One region of the Blautia sp. JLR.GB0024 genome, then DNA from elsewhere that is predicted to be linked to it. Evidence: riboswitches for the same ligand, from Rfam matches in the RefSeq annotation. Region 1 holds a riboswitch; each other region holds the start of a gene.

What was found. A riboswitch is a leader RNA that binds a small molecule or an ion and turns the genes downstream of it on or off. The one in region 1 is predicted to bind cyclic di-GMP.
Region 2: it holds a riboswitch for cyclic di-GMP, as region 1 does, so the genes downstream of both, V8Q34_RS17860 (hypothetical protein) here and V8Q34_RS15125 (fibronectin type III domain-containing protein) in region 1, are expected to answer to the same signal.
Region 3: it holds a riboswitch for cyclic di-GMP, as region 1 does, so the genes downstream of both, V8Q34_RS22140 (hypothetical protein) here and V8Q34_RS15125 (fibronectin type III domain-containing protein) in region 1, are expected to answer to the same signal.

The regions. Positions count from the first base shown of each region.
Region 1 covers NZ_JBANBF010000006.1:92,432-96,939, reverse strand. The annotation lists gene V8Q34_RS15140 (NTP transferase domain-containing protein) at 1-71, shown strand, start outside; gene V8Q34_RS15135 (hypothetical protein) at 68-379, shown strand; gene mobB (molybdopterin-guanine dinucleotide biosynthesis protein B) at 383-1,513, shown strand; cyclic di-GMP riboswitch class I at 1,603-1,680, shown strand; gene V8Q34_RS15125 (fibronectin type III domain-containing protein) at 1,787-4,508, shown strand, end outside.
Region 2 covers NZ_JBANBF010000008.1:69,462-73,969, reverse strand. The annotation lists gene V8Q34_RS17885 (vWA domain-containing protein) at 1-392, shown strand, start outside; gene V8Q34_RS17880 (hypothetical protein) at 508-696, shown strand; gene V8Q34_RS17875 (YARHG domain-containing protein) at 712-1,221, shown strand; gene V8Q34_RS17870 (N-acetylmuramoyl-L-alanine amidase family protein) at 1,234-2,109, shown strand; gene V8Q34_RS17865 (serine hydrolase) at 2,119-3,102, shown strand; cyclic di-GMP riboswitch class I at 3,236-3,319, shown strand; gene V8Q34_RS17860 (hypothetical protein) at 3,413-3,637, shown strand; gene V8Q34_RS17855 (hypothetical protein) at 3,591-3,929, shown strand.
Region 3 covers NZ_JBANBF010000013.1:137,638-142,145, forward strand. The annotation lists gene V8Q34_RS22135 (hypothetical protein) at 1-393, opposite strand, end outside; gene V8Q34_RS22140 (hypothetical protein) at 406-990, opposite strand; cyclic di-GMP riboswitch class I at 1,375-1,465, opposite strand; gene V8Q34_RS22145 (ABC transporter permease) at 1,684-2,484, opposite strand; gene V8Q34_RS22150 (ABC transporter permease) at 2,488-3,276, opposite strand; gene V8Q34_RS22155 (ABC transporter ATP-binding protein) at 3,273-4,070, opposite strand; gene V8Q34_RS22160 (AraC family transcriptional regulator) at 4,311-4,508, shown strand, end outside.

The DNA.
Region 1 (4,508 bases):
ATCCGTGTTCCAATGGCGTGTACTCCTATAACATAGAGGATATGCTGGCAGTCTGGGGTGAGCATATATGAAGATAGAAGATGGTTTGTTTGAAGGCATGACCCCTGTGAAACTCAAGGGGAAGTGTGCTGACGGAGCTGAATATTCCTATCAGGCTTTTTCGGTGAGTGAGGTACTGGGCAGTGTGACTGCGGACAGCCTCGTGGAGTTTGTGAGCTGGGACGGCAGGGATACGCTTGTTTCCGGTGAAGAAATCCTCGCGGGGGATGTATACCTTGCGCAGGATGGAGAGACATACCGTCTCGTGATTCCAAAGGATACACACCGAAGGCGCTGGTGTAAACATATAACAGAAATAGAGAGTGAGCAGGGAGGGTGACAGTTGAAAATCTGTACGATCGTAGGTGTGAGAAAGTCCGGCAAGACCACAACGGTTACCGGACTCATCAAAGAACTGAAAAAACGGGGATACCGGGTGGGAACCGTAAAGAGTGTGTTCTGTCCCGAATTTACCCTGGACACTTCTGACAGTAATACGTGGAGACACAGGGAGGCGGGCGCTGATCTTGTCTGTGTAAAAGGGAAAAAAGAGACCGATATTTTACTTCCGGCGGACGTAAGCGGGGATTTCTATGAGAAACTGCCTGTGGATTACCTCATACTGGAAGGAGAGTATGAACTTTGTGTGCCCAGAATCATCTGTGCACATAAGGATGCGGAGGTTTCGGAACGTTTGACAGAGGAGACGATTGCCATAGCAGGGAGACTTGCCGGGGATAAAAAAACCTATGGGGAGTTCAGAGTCTATCACTCTGTGGAAGAGATATCCGCTCTGGCAGATCTGCTGGAAACACTTCCGGATGCGGAATTTCCTTTAAAAAAGCGTCCCATGCTCCAAAAGGCAGCGGCTTTTTGCCAGTGTGGCTGCCATAAGGCAGAGAAAAAGCTGGCCGGAAAGAAAAAACTCACGGCCCATCCCTCAGAAGCACATAGAAAACATATCTTCCTGACAGGGGAAAAAGGGGCTGGCAAGAGCACACTTTTAAACCGTATTGTGGAAGAACTGGGAACAGAGCCGGTGGGTTACAGAACACTGCCCTATGAGATCGGCGGTGTCCAGAAGGGATTTTACCTGCACAGCCTGGTACCTGTGGGAGAATACGAAAATGACAGTCCGATCCTAATACGGGCCGGTAAGGGAAAGAAGATATCCATACCGGAAACCTTTGAGACACTGGGCGCAGCCGTGATGAAAAAGGTGAAGGAAATGCCTGAAAAAACAGCCGTGATAGATGAACTCGGAAAGGCTGAGGCAGATGCCCCCGCCTTTCAGGAAGCATTGTTCTCCTGTCTGGATACCCAGAGTCTTGTCATCGGTGTCCTGCAGAAGAATACAGGTGCGTTTACACAGGCAGTGGCAGAACGCCCCGACGTGGAAGTGATTGAAGTTACAGAAAAGAACAGAGACGGTCTTCTGGAAGAAATCTGTAAAAAAATCAAAAATATGGAATGAAAAGACTTGACTAAAATTGTCAAAATTGATATTCTTAATATAGTGATCCTGTTTAATACATGAACAGAGTCAGAAAACGGAAATATAAAAAAATAAAGGGGCAAAACTGTCGTAAGGCAGTGACGCAAAGCCACGGGTCCCAAGGGAGGGACAGCCGGGCTGCAGACAGTGATGGACAGGGATATTCTGTCCGTCTGTTGTCTTTAAGAAAAACGATATCCCTGGGTATCGTTTTTTTTGGCCCTGAAAGGGGAAGGAGAATAAAAATTGAAAATGAAAAAGTTATGCGTCTGGCTTCTTGTATCCGGTATGCTCCTGCAGACACCGGGGACTACTGCATCTGCCGCTGTTCAGGGGCAGGATGTGGAGTCTTTTAAATCCGGTGCGCAGGCAGCATACATGGATGTGGACAGCAGCCAGAAGATGGATGCCGGGAAGCAGAGCGAGACGCCCGGATGGCAGGCGGAAACGCTGAGGAACAGGAGCCTGCAGCAACCTGCAGAAGTGCCTGAGGGCCAGATGAAAATGCAGGGTGAACAGGCGGGAGCGCCAAAGAACGCAGAGGCTGCAGAGGAACAGACGGGAGAATCCGGAAAAGAAGGTACTACAGGAATACTGTCGGGAGAATCCGGGAAAGAGGATACTGCAGGGATACTGGCAGGAGAATCCGGGAAAAAAGAGACCGCAAGGGAACAGACGGGAGAGTCCGGAAAAGCAGGGACCGCAGAGAAACAGACGGAAGAGTCCGGAAAAGCAGGGACCGCAGAGGAACAGACGGAAGCGTCCGGAAAAGAAGGGGCTGCAGGAGAACAGATGGCAGGTGATCCGGATGCGCAGAAAGGAGAAGGAGCACTGCTTTCTGAGACCGGAGCGGTGGTACAGAAAGGCCGGCTGCATCTAAGCCTGCTTTACACACTCCCATACAGTGACCCGGAAGCGCTGAACAGAGGACTGCAGGCAGTTTTAACAGGTGGCGGCCGGCAGCTTACAGCATCCTTTTCCATGCAGGAGGGTGAGGGCGTTTCTAAAAAGGCGGAGGCATCTTTTACAGATTTGGAACCCGGGCAGTACCATCTCAGTATAAGCGGAGACAGCTTTGCCTCGTATGACCAGGATGTGGAGATACAGGCCATGGAGCAGAAGATGCAGTTTCTGGATGTCTATACAGGAATGGATTTTTCTGATATGGAAAAACATCCCGGTGTTATGGGATACGGTGACGTGAACAGGGACGGCGTGATTGATGAGCAGGACAAATCGGGATTGGTCTTGGCAGTTCATCAGGAAAGTACGGACAGTATCTATGATCTGAATCAGGATCAGAGTGTTGACCTTGTGGATCTGCAGTGGCTTTCATACAGCTACGGATTTGAGAAAACGGAAGCTTATGTGTCAAGAAGTTATCTGATGGATGAAATCACAGCAGATGTGGGAGCGTCCACCCGGGTGTCGGATGGCAGTATTGAGAGTATTTTGGGCGACGGGGGAAGCGTTTCCCTGGAGCCTGCAGACGGCGGGGAGATATCAGAGGAAAATCCGGTGGAACTGCAGCTTGATCTGGAAAAACGTTCCGATATAACAGCGGGCGCGTTGGTTCTGACACCGCCGAGAGATTCCGCCAATGTCATCCGGGCAGGGTCCGTGACCGTGGAATACGATGATGAAAACGAGCAGCGGCAGACCATGGAGGTTCCCATAAGCGGAGTGTCCATGTTTGCCCTCACAGCGGCACAGGCGGTCATGGAACCGGACGGTACCATAATCATCAATCTGGGAAAACAGGTTGCGATCAAGAAGGTAGTCATCAAGGTGACAGATGCCGGAGGAAGCAGTCTGGCAGATATCTCCAGGGTGGAATTTTTAAACGGAATGGAGGACAGGATTCCTGCCCCCGTGATGAATATTCCTGACAATATAAGTACAGAGCCGGGCGATAAGAAATTCACAGTGACCTGGAACGCGCAGACAAATGTAGCCGGCTATGAAGTTATGGTGAAAAAGGACGGGAAGAGCAAAGTATATCCAACCGCTGAGAACAGTATCCTTATCACAAGCTTTGGCACAGAGAAGATGAAAAACAATGAGGAGTACACAGTTCTGGTCCGTTCAGTGAACGGCGACTGGAGCAGTGCCTATTCAGAGCCGGTGACCGTGGTACCCAAGCCCTCAAAGGCGCCTGACGCTCCGGAGAATGTGAACATTTCCGGAGGATACAGAAAACTGGACATCGCCTGGAAGATGATGGAGGACACAGATTTCTACACCCTCTACTACAGGGAGCAGGGCACAGAAGAATTTGAAAAAAAGGAGAATATCAAACAGAATAAATATCAGCTTACAGACTTAAAAGACGGCACAACCTATGAGATATGCCTTACGGGAACAAATGAAATGGGAACCAGCGGCAAGTCAAAAATATACGCAGGAGAGACGACGGATATCAATCCGGCAGTCACTTCCAATTACAGGCTGATCAATACACCAACGGAGGGCGGAGGACTGACTGCGCATATTAAATCCATTGCATATCCCTCTTCAAAACCGGAGACAGATGCAGCAGTGGCAGACAATGATTATACCACCTCCTGGAGTCTGGCATCCTGGGATGCAGGCGGATACAATGCCGGAAAGCCTTCTCCTGTCATTACCTTTGATCAGAGCTATGAGATGGACAGGCTGGTGGTAGTACCAGATGAGAAGCAGCAGTATACATATGGATATGCCAAGACAAAATATTGGGATGAAGACGGCAATGAGAAAATGATAGACGGCCATTTTACACAGAAGAAGAGTGTGAACGGCAAAGTATATTATGAATTTCAGTATTCCCAGCCATTTAAGACAAATCGGATACAGATAAACTTTGCCATGGCTTGGGCACCTGCAGACGGAAGAATCTCCATAGCAGAGATGAAGTTTTATTATTATGACAGTCTGGAAAAAGAGGTCGACGGACTGTTTGCGGATACCATGCATTTGGAGCTGCGGGAGGATG
Region 2 (4,508 bases), on a different contig from region 1:
GTACAGAACATGGAAAAGTTTTATTTATGATTTTAAGGGTGCTGTTCCTTCTTCTTCTTACTCTGGTTCTTGGTATCATAGTTGGATTTGTTATTGATTCCCAGCAGGTTGTACTTGGATTGCTGCCCATGAGACTGGGAATCGGTTTGGCTGCCGGATTTGTTTTGGAAGCAGGATTGTATATGTTTTATTCCGAAACAGTAATACGATTTTTTGTGAGTGTCATTATGTCTGTTATTTTAGCTCATTATAATGAAGCTGCTTATAAAACAGATGATTACCAGGAATGGGGGAATATAGATTCGGATTTTGGCCAGAATACCATAGATTTTGGAAAAGATTTTGGGAAAGAGGCAAATGATGATTTTGGAAGCGGAAAGACTTTTTTATGAGGTGGATAAATTGAAAGGAACAAAAGATGCTATTATAACGTTTTTTTTATGCGGACTGATGATTATGTTGATTTTGGTAAGATTCCTTTAACCTATTGCTGAGAGGAGGGTATTTATGGATTGTCCGAAATGTAAAGCACAGGTCGAAATTGGTGCGGTATATTGCAATAAATGTGGTTTTGTATTTGATAGTGACGAAAATAGCGGACAGGCGAAAAATGATGATGGAAAACTGGAATTAAAAAAGAAATTGCTGTTGTTGTTTGGACCTTCTTTTGTTCTTATTATATGTCGGCTTCTGTAGGAAAGAGGGATGAAAATGAAGAGAAATAGAGGCTTTTTGATTTTTTTATTCATAGTTGGGGTAATATTATCAATTGTTATGAGTATATTTGGTGAAAACCCCAAATCATCTTCTTATTTAAAAATAGAATCATATGCGGTGGCAGATTATCTGTATGAATGGGTAGAGGAAAATGTGTCTGCAGATGAGATGACGGAAGAGCCCACAGAAGGTGATACCACGGATAACGAACAAAGTGAATATATTTTTCAGGATAGTGCTGAAAGATATTTAACGGACGAAGAATTGGAAAATCTTTCATTACAACAGATTAATTATGCAAAAAATGAGATTTATGCCAGACATGGACGTATGTTTCAAAAACAGGAGTTGATGGATTATTTTAGCTCAAAGTCCTGGTATGAGGGGACGATTGCAGCAGAAGCTTTTGATGAAAGTATTTTAAATGACTATGAACGTGCAAATGCTAAGAAACTAAGTGAGAAAGAACACGAAATAAACAGCGAAGGATATCAATTGTATTAAGGAGTGACGCATATGAAAGCAAAAGCAGTTATAGTCTGGTGTTTTGCTATTATCCTGCTACTTTCGGGTGGGATTTTATTTAAAATAAATTATCAAATTTATAAAAAAACACAGACAAAAGTCGAAAAAATCGAGAATCGGATAGCAGATATGGAGAAACAGACAAACAAAAATAATAATAAGCTGGAAGACGTACATAAAAGTGGAGTTCAGAAAGAACAAAGTGAAGAACAGACGAAAGCAGCAGGGAAGAAAATTGCATTGGATCCTGGGCATCAAAGTGAAAATGTGGATATGAGTGATTTGGAACCAATAGGACCAGGTGCATCAGAAATGAAAGCAAAAGCCAGTACAGGGACTGTTGGTAATACGACGGGAAAACCGGAATACGAATTAAATTTAGAAATTTCCCGGCGGCTCTATCAGGAATTACAGACAAGAGGTTATGAAGTTGTTATGACACGTGAAGATAATGAAACAGCAATCAGTAATAAAGAAAGAGCTGAGCTGGCAGTCCGAGAAAAAGCTGACATTTTTCTCCGAATCCATGCAAATAGCAGTGAAAATCCGGGTATACAGGGAGCCATGACAATGGTACCTTCTGAGGAAAACCCATATGTTGGAGAGTTGTCTGCGGAGAGCAGCAGACTGGGCCAATGCATTATTGATTCCTACTGTGAAACTACAGGAATGTTGAATAAAGGTGTACAATATTATGATGATATGACAGGAATTAACTGGAGTCAGATTCCCGTCACAATTATTGAAATGGGATTCATGAGTAATGCAGAAGATGACACAAACATGGCAGATTTAGAATATCAAAGTTTAATGGTTCAGGGAATTGCAGATGGAATCGATGATTATTTTGGCAATGTAAGAGAGTAGAGGGATATTATGCGGAAAAATAAGGTAAAGCGATACCGAAAAACACGTGCTTATAAGCACTGGTTTAAAATTTTTGTGGCAGGTTGTATATTATTGTTCTGCGGTGTTGCACTGCTAGGTGCGGATTTTTTCTTATATCAGAAAAAAAATGAGAAAGAAGACCAATTAAAACAATTAAAGCAGCAGGAAGAGGAAATTCATAATGCGGAGACTTTTACTGTTGATTCCGAAGTACAGGAGAGTGAAACGGGAAATTCGCAACCGGATGAGGAAGGCCCTTCAGATGAAAATAAAATAATAAAACAGTTGACCCAGAAAATACAATCTTTAGATGGGGACTGGTCTGTATATGTGGAACAGTTCAATACTGGAATTATGTGTAATATTCATCAAGAGAAGTATCCGGCAGCCAGTCTTATCAAATTATTCATTATGGGAACAGTTTATGAAGCGTATGATGAATTGTGCCGGGAATATGGACAAGAGGAGGTAAACGGGTGTTTGGAGCGGATGATCACAGTCAGTGATAACGAGGCTGCAAATCAACTGGTTGCTATGTTGGGATATGGCAGTAATGAGGAAGGAAGGAGTAGAGTTAATTTATACTGCCAGGAAAATGAGTATCAGGATACTAATATGGGAAGGATGTTGCTTGAGAGTAATGAAAATGGAGAAAATTACACTTCAGCGATAGACTGCTGTGAATTTCTGAAAAAAGTATATCTAAATCAATGCAATCATTCTCTGGAGATGCTTCGCTATTTGAAACAGCAGGAACGCACAGATAAAATCCCCGCAGGTGTACCTGATGAGGTAGAAGTCGCAAATAAAACGGGAGAATTGAATGATGTTGAAAATGATGCTGCTTTAATTTTAAATGGAGATAATACATACTGTATCACAGTTCTTGCATCAAATCTTTCTGATACTTCATTGGCCAGGGAGAAAATAAAAGAGATTTCTGAAGAAGTATATGAATATTTTAAAGAATAAAAGAAATAGAGTCAGCGAAGTGGAAAAAATCGCCTTGATATATCATGTTCCCTGAAAGCAAGCTCATATTACTGGTGAAGGTTCAGGCTACCGGAGACGGGGGAGCATAGACAAATACCTTATAATAAACATACCAGTAAAAAGGCATAGCCAGAGAAAGCTGGTGTCGCAAAACTACAGAGTCTAGGTCATTAGGGTATGACAGCCAGTTACAGAACAAAAAGGACACCCATAGGCGGTGCCTTTTTTGTTTAAAAAATGATGGAGGAAGGGAGGAATACAGCCGGTTTTATATTAGGCTGTTAAATTTATGAAAAAATTAGTATTTTATCAGAATCAAACCCCATTACATATGGGAACAGGAACAGAGATAGGATTTGTGGATCTGCCGATCCAACGTGAAAAAACAACGGGTTTTCCGAAAGGGGAAGTATCGGGAATCAAAGAAGCGTTTAGAAAGGAAAGCAGACATCAGGAATGGTTTGGTCTTGTACTTAGAAGGAAATTCACAGGGAGCAATTGTAGGAAAATATGAAAAGAATAATTGGGAATATGCGCAGTTAGAGCAGCCTTATGGGGATTCTGCATTGACAATCAGTTGTTTTTTTCAATTGGCAGGATATTGCGCAAAGGCACAGGAAGAGTTTTATTTTGATGAAAATAAGTGGTATACCTCAGATGAAAAGGGAAACCATATAGAATTACGTATTAAAGCATACAAATCACTTTTAGAGGAATATAAGCGAAATCCGGCACTTAGGAAATGCCTTATTTTAAATAACAAAGAAAAGGAAAAAGCAAACAATGTTCTTTCGGAGAGATTATAAATAATATAGAACTGGACGATGAACTAAGAAAGGCAATTATTGATTCAACTGTTGAAAAGAGTTTTCCTTTTGGCTATGCCCTGGAATTCATGACGGAAGTGGCTCTTTTAGAAACTGTGGAAGGCATGGAACCCGGGAAAAAATCGTGTTTTCAAAGTATAGGGTTTAATGTGGATGTCCGGCATAACAACGAGCAGGAGGTCCTTATCAATAGTATTTCCGGCAGCCGGAATTTCTGTCAATTAGATTTGATGCTTCTTCTTAAATCCGGACAGGCAGTCGTATTTGAATGTAAGTCAGGAAATATGGATTCAGTGAATGCTAAATCCAGAGAGTTTACCGCATATGCCCTGAGTGGTGTGTATGGAAAACCGGTATTGGTCGTTCCTCTGCTCAGTCAGGATATCTGCTTGTTGGACGAATTACCGCGTAATCTGGAGTTGATTTTTGAAGAATTTTCGGAAGCTTACAATCCTTACGGGAGAGAAGGTATATATCGTGACAAATGAATTAATGACTAAGGTATTCTTGGCAGCAGTACGATCGCCGCTTTTGTCATGTGCAGGGGAAGGGAGCGGT
Region 3 (4,508 bases), on a different contig from region 1:
CCGGTACGCACATTCCGGACAATGATTTGTAATGCCGTCCCCATCCGTATCCACACACTCATGGTCGCATGGTATTTCCGGCACTGCCTCTCTATAGCCACAGAATTCATCGTGATGATGCACTCTGTTGACTTCATCCTTTTCTTCCTCATTTTCTTCCTGAAGACTATCTTCTGTTTCCTCTTCTTCGTCAAAGTCCTGAGGTTCTTCTATATCTGCTGAAATCCAATTTCCGTACACATCCCGGACAAGCTCCTGTGATACTGCAGGATCTGCTTCCCCGTCTTCATTAAATTGCTCCGCGTCAGCAAAGGCCATCCCCGTATTTCCAACTACAAGTACCGCTGACGTGATAACAGAAATTACAATCCCTCTCCAATTCCTGCTGTCCATGAAACACCACCCTTATCTCACATCGAGCACGGTCTCCATATTTGCTCCGTTCATGGGGGATAAGTCCACAATACTTGCCGTTGTGATTCTCAGTTCAGCCGCATATTCCCCTGCATCCAAAGCCTTGCTCAATGTAGCTGTTGTAATCGCCTCCCCGGGAGGCACCTGTTTTGATTCATAAAGCACTTCCCCGCCGTCCTTGAGCACAAGCTGGAATGTAAAATAACAGGGGTTCCCTTCCGGGTTGGAAAATGCCACATCCACATCTGTCTGTCCTGCAGGAATATATATCTTAGGATATCCCGGTAATTCTATATTCTCCGCATTGGGATCGCCTTTCGGGGCCTCCGGGATAGTTCCGTCCCAGTCCCCTGCATTTGGATCAATATCCGCTGATACCTGCTCCTCCTGTGCCTTGTCATTGTCTCCGCCAAACCATCCGAGCTTATACCCCGCTGCACCGGCACCGCCCACTGCTATGACTCCTACAAGGGCTCCGATCATGATTTTCTGTCTCAGTACCGCTTTCTGAAGTTTCAGGGCATTATCAGTGACCATCTCACCGGTGCTCTTTGTTTTCTTCTCTTCTTCACTCAATTCTCTCACCTCTGAAATTTTTGGCCGCACGAAATTATATTTTATGTCTTCAGGATGTTTTTGTTATTATACCTATAATAACAAAGAGAGTATGCCTAGGCATACTCTCGCGCGGTTCCTGATTTTTTTCAGTTTCGGATGTTTGTGCGGCAAACTCCGGCGCTATGCCTGAACTTTGCACAAACCTAAAGGATTCTGCTGCCTCCGGCAGGGGCGTTCTTTCATTTTTTCGTACAAAAAGAACATACTTATCCTGTGACAAGTATCTACCGGCTTTTTACCTCGGGATACACTTTTCCCCGAAATAAAAACTGCCTGCAGCAATTTGCAGGCAGAAGCGTATCAAAATAAAGCAAGGTATAAAAATTACCTTACAAAAAATAATACGGCAACTGGCTGTCATAGTCATGCTTGTTAGACCTTAGACCCTTTAGCTTTGTGTCACTGCCTTTCGACAGCTTTACTATTATCGAATATTTATCTTAAACTCACCATACTCTATTTCGTGTTAAATGTCAACATGTATTTACAGAATACCAAAATTATACTATTTATGCCAAGAATGTGCAAATATGACTTTGCACATCCAGTATGACAAAAATATTTCTTCACAATATATTCGCAATGTTATACCCTGCATTATTTTAATATTTTTAAATTCATCCGCATTCCCCGAAACAATCCTGTCCCATCTCAATTCCCACTACTCTCATACCTCCCAAGCCCCCTCTTAAGCACAATCACAGCCACCCCCGCCATCACCGCACACACTGCCGGCATAACCATCACCCCGGCACGCATCCCGCTCTTTCCCAGCAGATACCCCACCGGATAGTAACTGACAAACGCATACGGAATCAAATACGCAAATATCCCCTGCAGTACAGGCGGATAAATGATCAGCGGATATTTCGCCATCTCCCCAATGGAAATAGCAAAGAAATTCAAACTGTTCTTCCCTCCCTCCATCCAAAATGAGGCACAGCTTGCAATCCAGATCATACACACACGAATCACACAACATTCCACAAGAAACACCGCCAGACAGACAATTTTCCACAAACTCCACCTGATATTACAGTGACTTGCCCCCAGAGCAAACACAGCCGCCGCAATCCCCATCTTATTCAGCCCGTCAAAATCAATCCTGGCCGTGAGAAGCTGCAGCCCCACGGGAAGCGGCCGCACCAGAAACCGGTCCAGATCCGCCATATTGATCATCTCCGCAATCTTCCAGGTTCCCTGAAAAAAGAAGTTAATACACCCCTCCGAGAACAACAGAAAACTGTACAAAAGCAGTATCTCCCACAGCTTCCAGCCCCCCACCTCAGGGATATTACTGTAAATGATCCCAAGCACCCCCAGATTACAAACCTGAGAAAACCCGGTAAAAAATACCATCATCAGGAAATCCGTCCTGTACTCAGCCAGGGACTTCATATTCTGCATCTGAATCTGCCCATACATCCTCAAATAATGCCTCCATCTCCTCATCTCTCACCCTCCATACAGGGAAATGACCCCTGATGCTTTCTTCCAAAAAAGTGCCCCGCACACCCACAAAATCCCAATCCAAACAGCCTGCACCGCAATCCCCCGAAGACTCTCCTCCATGGAAAAAGTCCCTATAAAAATGCTGCATGGCGTAAATACGATTCCCTGAAAAGGCAGCACCTCCACAACCCTTCTAAGCCCCCCGGGAAACATCACAAGCGGCAGGATCGCCCCGGAAAAAAAGTTGGTCAGCACCTCCCTGGCCTTAGTCACCCCATAAGAATTATCCGTATAAAAACACAGCAGGGAAAACAAATACTGTATCCCAAACTTTATCCCCATTCCCAAAAACAGGGACACCAAAAACAGCAGTACCCTCTCCAAACGGATTCCCGCCGCACCGTTCACCGACAGATACAGACACCCGACAAGTATCAGCGTCACCCCGAATTCCATCCCGGCTGTCCCCAGCATCCTGAAAAAAAGCATTCCCCTGTAAGGCACCGGCTTGAGCAGATCAAGAATGATATCCCCCTTTATGATCCTCTTCGCCGTATTCATCTCAAACCCAAAAGAAAAGGAACAGTTACACAAAAAGGCTACAAACACATACTTCCTCATAATTTCCCAGGTATACCCATTTACCACCCCCTGATACCTGAAAATACTCCTCCACACATAATAGATCACTGCAGCCTGGATAAAATTAGCCAGCATCCCCGTAATAAAATTGCTCCGGTACGCACATCCCTCCAAAAACCCGCACCGCATATAAGCCATGTACTTCTTCATCCGCAGCTCCTCCTGTTAAAAAGCCCGATCACGATCTGCTCCAGCGTGGTCCCCTCAGGATACTGTTCAAAAATCTTATCCATCCTGTCATCAAATAAAATCTCCCCCTGCTCCAGAATGATCAAACGCCCGCACAGGGATTCCAGGTCATTCAGGTCATGGCTGGTCAGCAGAATCGTCGTATTCTTCTCCTCATTGATTCTTCGCAGAAACGCATAAATCTTCTGCTTCACCGCCACATCAAGTCCAATGGTAGGCTCATCCAGAAAGAGGATTGGCGGCTCATGCAGAAGTGCCGCCGCCATATCTGCCCGCACCCGCTGCCCCAGCGAGAGCTTCCTGGCCGGCTGCCCCAGAAATGCGTCCAAATCCAGAATCTCCCGGAATTCCCGCATATTTTTTTCGTACCTGTCATCCGGTATCTCATAGATATTTTTCAGCAGCCGAAAAGTCTCGATCACCGGAATATCCCACCAAAGCTGTGTCTTCTGTCCAAACACCACACCGATCTTCTTCGCGTTCTCCATCCTGTCACAAAACGGGTTCTTTCCCATAATGGACACCTCACCCCCGCTGGGCTTCAGAATCCCTGTGAGCATCTTGATCGTGGTGGATTTCCCGGCCCCGTTTGCGCCCAAAAACGCCACACTCTCCCCCTGCGCAATGGAAAAAGACACCCCCTTCACAGCCTCCTTTTTCCCATACCTGGGTTTGATAAGATGACGGATACTCCCCCGGATTCCCTCTTCCTTTTTGACAGTCCTATACTCCATTTTCAAATCTCTGACTTCCATCACTTCCAATTTGAGCACTTCCTTTCCCCAGTTTATTACCTGTTTGAAGGATAACAGACCCTCCGCAAAATGGACATATGGTTTTCTAAGAAATACCTGTCAAAATCCAACATCTTCGCCACATCCCCTCGAATTTTACTGCCTCCCGTGATAAAATATCACTATTCAAAGTCCTGCGAAACCCAGCACGAAAGCCGGAGCAGACTATCATCCACAATACAAGAGAAAGGAAGTGCTGTTATGCTCGGAAACAGGGACCTTTTGATCCACCGGACTGCCGTCAGTCTCCTGTCCCTGCAGTTCAACCACTGCGGCATCCAGGAGTGCAGTCCCGGCTATCAGTATGGATTTTATATGAAACCCTACCACCTCATCCATTTTGTCCTGAAAGGCAGTGGCACTCTGGAGACTGAGGGAAGAACCTACAACGTCCGCGCC